3 regions of the Methylobacterium sp. yr668 genome follow, and region 3 is predicted to be linked to each of the others. Evidence: predicted binding sites of a transcription regulator. Region 3 holds the regulator's gene; each other region holds the start of a gene.
What was found. The regulator PhoB, encoded in region 3, activates phosphate uptake and scavenging genes when phosphate is short. The targets are predictions, from matches to a motif close to TGTCATNNANCTGTCAT.
Positions count from the first base shown of each region.

Region 1: BM419_RS18135 (YdcH family protein) is a predicted target of PhoB. The motif match lies at 1,098-1,114, and genes of this name have one in related genera.
Region 2: ppk2 (polyphosphate kinase 2) is a predicted target of PhoB. The motif match lies at 1,223-1,239, and genes of this name have one in related genera.

Region 1 is NZ_FOZY01000014.1:64,835-67,091, reverse strand. It holds gene BM419_RS18140 (propionyl-CoA synthetase) at 1-696, opposite strand, end outside; gene BM419_RS18135 (YdcH family protein) at 902-1,084, opposite strand; gene BM419_RS18130 (YdcH family protein) at 1,216-1,476, shown strand; gene purE (5-(carboxyamino)imidazole ribonucleotide mutase) at 1,555-2,055, shown strand; gene BM419_RS18120 (5-(carboxyamino)imidazole ribonucleotide synthase) at 2,052-2,257, shown strand, end outside.
Region 2 is NZ_FOZY01000022.1:14,346-16,602, forward strand. It holds gene BM419_RS22620 (hypothetical protein) at 1-97, opposite strand, end outside; gene ppk2 (polyphosphate kinase 2) at 176-1,123, opposite strand; gene BM419_RS22630 (hypothetical protein) at 1,278-1,553, shown strand; gene BM419_RS22635 (hypothetical protein) at 1,611-2,257, shown strand, end outside.
Region 3 is NZ_FOZY01000012.1:119,060-121,316, reverse strand. It holds gene phoU (phosphate signaling complex protein PhoU) at 1-518, shown strand, start outside; gene phoB (phosphate regulon transcriptional regulator PhoB) at 641-1,336, shown strand; gene BM419_RS16805 (protein-disulfide reductase DsbD family protein) at 1,515-2,257, opposite strand, start outside.

The sequences.
Region 1 (2,257 bases), on a different contig from region 3:
CCGCCCCGCCGTCCGGGCGGCCGCCACGGTCTCACCCCAGTCGCGATCCCGGTCCGCGACGAGGGTCGCGGGCCCTTGCGGGCGCTGGAGGATCAGGCAGGCCTCCGGCTTGTGCCGCGAGGCCGCGATCGCCGCGTCGAGGAGCGGCTTGTAGGCGACCACGCGGTTCGGCTCGATCCCGCAGGAGGCGGCGAGCACCACCTTCGGCGCCGCGTCCTCGATCCGCACCGCCAGCTCGTTGGCCGCGAAGCCGCCGAACACCACCGAGTGAACCGCGCCGAGCCGGGCGCAGGCCAGCATGCCGAACAGCGCCTCGGGCACCATCGGCATGTACAGGATCACCCGGTCGCCCTTGCCGACGCCGAGGTCGGCCAGCACGGCGGCCAGCACCGCCACCTCGTCGCGCAGCGCCCGGTAGGTGATGCTGCGCTTGGTCCCGGTCACGGGCGAGTCGTAGCGGATCGCCACCTGATCCGCCCGGGCCCCGTCCGCGTGGCGGTCCACCGCGTTGTGGCAGGCGTTCAGGGTGCCGTCCGGGAACCAGCGTCCGTAGGGGCCGGAATCCGGCGCGAAGGCCCGCTCCGGCGCCCGCGCCCAGTCGAGGGCCCGCGCCGCACCGAGCCAGAACGCCTCGGGGTCGCGGCAGGCCGATTCGTAGATCTCCGGGTAGCGGCCCGGCAGGCTGGCTCTCGTCATCGGTTGGGCGTTTCCTCGCGGACCGCTCTCCGGCGGCGGGTCGCAGAGTAGCCCATTCTCGCGCGCACGGGAGTGGCCACGGGAGGGAGTGGCCACGGGCGTGACGGCCGCGGCTCGGTGCCCCCCATGAGAAAACCGCCGCACCGGGGCTCCCGATGCGGCGGTCGTCAGCGTGAATTCGCTATCGGATTGGACGTCTCAGGCGTCAGTGCAACGTGTCGTTGCCCGCCTGAAGCTTGTTGATCTCGTCCTTGAGGAGGAGTTTCCGTCGCTTCAGCTCGGCGATGTGGAGGTCGTTCGCCGAAGGTCTGTGGATCGCTTCCTGAATCTCGCGCTCGAGGGCTTCGTGCTTCCGGGCGAGTTGGTTCAGATGCGTCTGCAGCGACATGAGTCGAATCTCCTGTCATCGTTTCGACACAACGAGATTGGCACAGGATGCCGGACCTGTCGAAGCGTTTTCTGCTGCTAAGTCTGATGATTGCTTACCGCGCCGCCTTGTCCGGCGCCGGAGCGTGACGCATGCTCTCGGGCGACGAACGGTCTTCGGGTTCTCAGGTGACGATGGCGGACGAGGCGGGTGAGGGTGCGCAGTCGGACCTCCTGGGCGAACTGGCGCGGCTGCGCGAGGAGCACCGGGATCTCGACAGCGCCATCGAGGCGCTGGAGCGCAGCGTCGCCGGGGACCAGCTCCAGATCCAGCGCCTGAAGAAGCGCAAGCTCACGCTGCGCGACCGCATCTATCACATCGAGGACGCGCTCACGCCGGACATCATCGCCTGATGCCGGTGGACGCCCTCCGGCCCCGCCTTGCCGCGGGCCCGCGCCGCCTGTAAGCGCCCTCTTTTGCCGGGATCAACGATGGCGTCGCCTCCTCCGGTCGCGATCATCATGGGCAGCCAGTCCGACTGGGCGACCATGCGTCATGCCGCCGAGACGCTCGACGCGCTCGGCGTACCGTACGACGCGCGCATCGTGTCGGCCCACCGCACGCCGGACCGGCTCGTCGCCTTCGCCAAGGGCGCGGTCGCAGCTGGCCTCAAGGTGGTGATCGCCGGTGCGGGCGGCGCCGCGCACCTGCCCGGCATGGCGGCCGCGATGACCCGCCTGCCGGTCTTCGGCGTGCCGGTGGAGTCGAAGGCCCTCTCCGGCCAGGACAGCCTGCTCTCCATCGTCCAGATGCCGGCCGGCATCCCGGTGGGGACCCTGGCGATCGGCCGGGCCGGGGCGGTGAACGCGGCCCTGCTCGCCGCCGCCGTCCTGGCGCTGACCGACCCGGACTTGGCGGAGCGCCTGGAGGCGTGGCGCGCGGCCCAGAGCGCCTCGGTGGCCGAACGGCCGGTGACGGAAGAGAACGCGTGACGGACAAGATCCTCGGCCCCGGCTCCATCCTCGGCATCGTCGGTGGGGGCCAGCTCGGGCGCATGATCGCGCTCGCGGCGGCCGATTACGGCCTCAAGGCGCATGTCTACGCGCCCGACGCGGACAGCCCCGCCTTCGACGTGGCCGCCCGGACCACCTGCGCGGCCTACGACGACGCCTCGGCGCTGGCGGATTTCGCCCG
Region 2 (2,257 bases), on a different contig from region 3:
CCACCGAACCGGGCGTGGGATCGGCCAGATAGGCGTCGACGACGGCCGAGACGTCGTCATCGACGATATCCAGGGTCGTGAACAGGTCGAGAGTCATGGGGCGCTTCGCCATGGCGGCGCTATAGCCGCGCCACCGCGACAGGATCACGACTCCCGCGCCGTCTCCGCGCCGCGATCAGAACGCGGCCGGAACGATCATCGCGGCGGGGACCGGGCCGCGCACGTAGTCCGCGTGCCGCAGGCGCTCGGGCAAGTGGACCGCCGGGTGCTCCACGCTGCCATAGGGGATCTGGTCGAGCAGGTGGCTGATACAGTTCAGGCGGGCCCGTCGCTTGTCGACCGCCTCGACCACCCACCAGGGCGCCTCGGGGATATGGGTCCGCGCCAGCATGTCCTCCTTGGCCCGGGTGTAGTCCTCCCAGCGGCGCCGCGACTCGACGTCCATGGGCGACAGCTTCCACTGCTTGAGCGGATCGTGGATCCGCATCCGGAAGCGGAATTCCTGCTCGGCATCGGTGATCGAGAACCAGTATTTTACCAGGACGATGCCGGAGCGCACCAGCATGCGCTCGAATTCGGGGACCGACCGGAAGAACTCCTCGACCTCCGCCTCGGTGCAGAAGCCCATGACCCGCTCGACGCCGGCGCGGTTGTACCAGGAGCGGTCGAACAGCACGATCTCGCCGCCGGCGGGCAGATGGGAGACGTAGCGCTGGAAATACCATTGCGTCCGCTCGCGCTCGCTCGGGGCAGGCAAGGCGGCGACGCGGCAGACGCGGGGATTGAGGCGCTGGGTGATCCGCTTGATCACGCCGCCCTTGCCGGCCGAGTCGCGGCCCTCGAACAGCACGACCACGCGCAGTTTCCGATCCTGCACCCAGTCCTGGAGCCGGACCAGCTCGTGCTGCAGCCGGAGCAGCGCGCGGAAATAGACCTTGCGGTCGAGATGATCGGGCGGCGCGCCGCCGAGCTCGGCCGCGAGCCGGTCGAGGCGATCCTCCTCGAGCCCGAGTTCCAGCTCCTCGTCGTAGCTGTCGGCGAGGTCACGCCGGATCCCCTCCAGGGTGGCATCCGAGGTGGCATTCAAGGTGGCATCCGGGGCAGAGCTGTCGTCGGGCCGCATCGCCGGTTCTCCTGCGCGTCGCGGGGCCGACCTAGAGCAGCGTTCCGTGACACGCCTGAGAAAGCGCCGCGCCCGCGGCGGCCGATCCCATGTCGCGCCCGTGATCGTTCCGTCATACGGTTCCGCCACCGATCGGGGCGACCGGAGATGCGTCATGGCTGGAGAAGCGAAGAGGGCCGGGCCGAAGCGCCGGCAGGACGACCCCGATCCGGCGCGCGCCGAGGGCGAGAAGGTCGGCGCGCGCATCGATGCCGCCTTCGAGAAGCTCGCCGGGAAGCTGCGCGCCCGCGCCGACAGGGCCCGCGCCAAGCTCGACGCGGCGACGAAGGCCGAGAAGCGGGCGGTGCTGCTGCGCCGCTACGAACTCTACGCGGACGCGGCGGCCTATCTCGAGGAGCGGCTCGTCGATCGCGGGGGGCGATCCGCGTGATCTCCATCGACCCGGCCGGGCGCGGCGCCGCCCGACGCAGCTGACGGCGAGGATCCCATGTTCGACGCGACCAAGATGCTCGCCGACGCCCTCGGCGAGCACCTGGCCCTGACCTACCAGCGGACCTTCGGCAGCCGGGAGCCGCGCTACGCCGAGATCATCGAGGCCGCGGCGCGCCTGACGATCGAGCGGATCGTCGGGAGCGACGCCCTCTACCATGACGGCGACCACACGGCCCTCGTCACCCTGGTCGCCCAGGACATCCTCCGCGGCCGCTTCCTGCAGCAGGGCATCACGCCCGAGGACTGGCTGCACATGATCCTGGCCGCCCTCTACCACGACATCGGCTACGTGCGCGGCGTCTGCGCCGGAGACCGGCTGCAGGCCTTCGTCATCGACGCGCAGGGCACGACCGTCAGCCTGCCCCGGGGCGCCTCTGACGCGGCGCTGGCACCCTACCACGTGGAGCGCTCGAAGCTGGCCGTGCAGGAGCGCTTCGGCACGCACGATCTCGTCGACGCGTCCCGGGTCATCCGGGCGATCGAGCTGACCCGCTTCCCGGTCCCCGAGGACGATTCCCATCGCGAGACCGGGACCGAGGCCGGCCTGCTGCGGGCGGCCGACCTGATCGGTCAGCTCGGCGACCCGCTCTACCCGCGCAAATTGAACGCCCTGTTCCACGAATTCGCCGAGATCGGCGTCAA
Region 3 (2,257 bases):
TGCTGCTGATCGCCCGGCGCCAGCCCCTGGCGATCGACCTGCGCGAGACCATCTCGGCGATCCGCGTCTCCGGCGATCTGGAGCGGATCGGCGACCTCGCCAAGAACGTCGCCAAGCGCGTAGTGGCGATCTCCGACCAGGCGCCGGCCCAGAAGATCGTGCTCGGCGTGCGCCACATGAGCGACCTCGCCGAGGGTCAGCTGAAGGACGTGCTCGACGCCTACGGGAGCCGCGACGTCCAGGCGGCCCACGACGTCTGGGAGCGCGACGGCGAGATCGACGCCCTGTACAATTCCCTGTTCCGCGAGCTCCTGACCTACATGATGGAGGATCCGCGCAACATCTCGTTCTGCACGCATCTCCTGTTCTGCGCGAAGAACGTCGAGCGCATCGGCGACCACACCACCAACATCGCCGAGACGATCCACTACCTCGCCACGGGCGAGACGCTGGCGGGTGACCGGCCGAAGAACGACGCGTCGAACTACGCGACCGTGGACGGCGTGCAGGCGCCGTGAGGCGCCGACCCCGGCGCCTTCCTGTGGGCGCGGCCGGGGTCACTCTCCGTGCGGGTTGAGGCGGGGCGGCGCCTCCTGCACCATCCGGGGACCGCCCGCAGAACGAGTCTTCGAACGTGAGCATGCAAGTCCTGATCGTCGAGGACGAGGAGGCCCTGAGCACGCTGCTCCGCTACAACCTGGAGGCCGAGGGCTTCCTGGTGGATTCGGCAGCGCGCGGCGACGACGCCGAGCTGCTCCTGGCGGAGCGGATCCCGGACCTCGTCCTGCTCGACTGGATGCTGCCCGGCCTCTCGGGGATCGAGCTGTGCCGCCGGATCCGGGCGCGCCGGGAGACCGAGCGCCTGCCGGTGATCATGCTCACCGCCCGCGGCGAGGAGGGCGACCGCGTCCGCGGGCTCGGCACGGGCGCCGACGACTACATCGTCAAGCCGTTCTCGGTCCCGGAGCTGCTCGCCCGGATCCGCGCGCTCCTGCGCCGGGCCAAGCCCGCCCACGTCTCGGACCGGCTGGCGGCGGGCGACCTGGAACTCGACCGCACCGGCCACCGCGTCCGCCGCGGCGGCGAGGAGCTGCATCTGGGCCCCACGGAGTTCCGGCTCCTGGAATTCCTGATGCTGGCGCCGGGCCGGGTCTTCTCCCGCGAGCAGCTCCTGGACGGGGTGTGGGGCCACGACGTCTACATCGACGAGCGCACCGTCGACGTCCATGTCGGGCGGCTGCGCAAGGCGCTGAACGGCCCGCGCCAGACCGACCCGATCCGCACGGTCCGGGGCTCGGGCTACGCCTTCGACGAGACCTTCTCGCTGGAGGCCTGAGGCGGCTCGAAGGGCTGTCGGAGCGCCTCACCGCTCCGGCGCACCGTCATCGCGAGCGGAGCGAGCGACCCAGGGCGGCGGGACGCCGGTGCGCGCGGCGCTGCTGGGTTGCTTCGCTCCGCTCGCAAAGACGATGGGACGGGCCCGCGAAGATTCACGCGTCCCGGCCTCCAGGGACTCAGCGCGCCAGCGCCGCGCTCCGGCCCGAGGCGGCCGGCACCGCCTCCAGCGCCGCCAGGACCGTCCCTTCGGTGAGGATCTGCGGCAGCACCTGGGGCTCTCCCGTCCCGGTATAGAGCAGGTAGAGCGGGACGCCGCTGCGCCCGTGCTTCTCCAGGAGGCGGGTGATCTCGGGGTTCTGGTTGGTCCAGTCGCCCTTCATGTAGGTCACGCCGCGCTCGGCCATCGCGGCCCGCACGGCCTTCGTGTTGAGCGAGGTCGCCTCGTTGACCGCGCAGGTGATGCACCACGCGGCGGTCATGTCCACGAAGACGGGGCGGTGCGCGTCGACCAGGGCGTCGAGGCGCGCCTGCGTGAACGGCTCGATCCCGTCGGCGGCGGCCTGCGCGGCCGGCGCGGCGCGGTCCCGGGGCAGGGTGACGGCGAGGGCCCCGACGGCGATCAGCGCCAGCGCCGCGGCGGCCTGCGCGACCCGGCCGGCCCGCGGCGGGGCGGCGCGGCCGTGCTCCCAGGCCCAGGCGGCGAAGCCCACGAGGACGAGGCCGATCAGCGCCGCCAGCAGCCCGCGCGGGTCGACCTGCTGCGCCAGCACCCAGATCAGCCATGCCACGGTGGCGTAGACCGGGAAGGCCAGCACCTGCTTGAGGGTCTCCATCCAGGCGCCCGGCCGTGGCAGCGCCCGCAGGGCCGGCGGCCAGAGGGTCAGGAGCAGGAAGGGCAGGGCGAGGCCGAGGCCGAGGC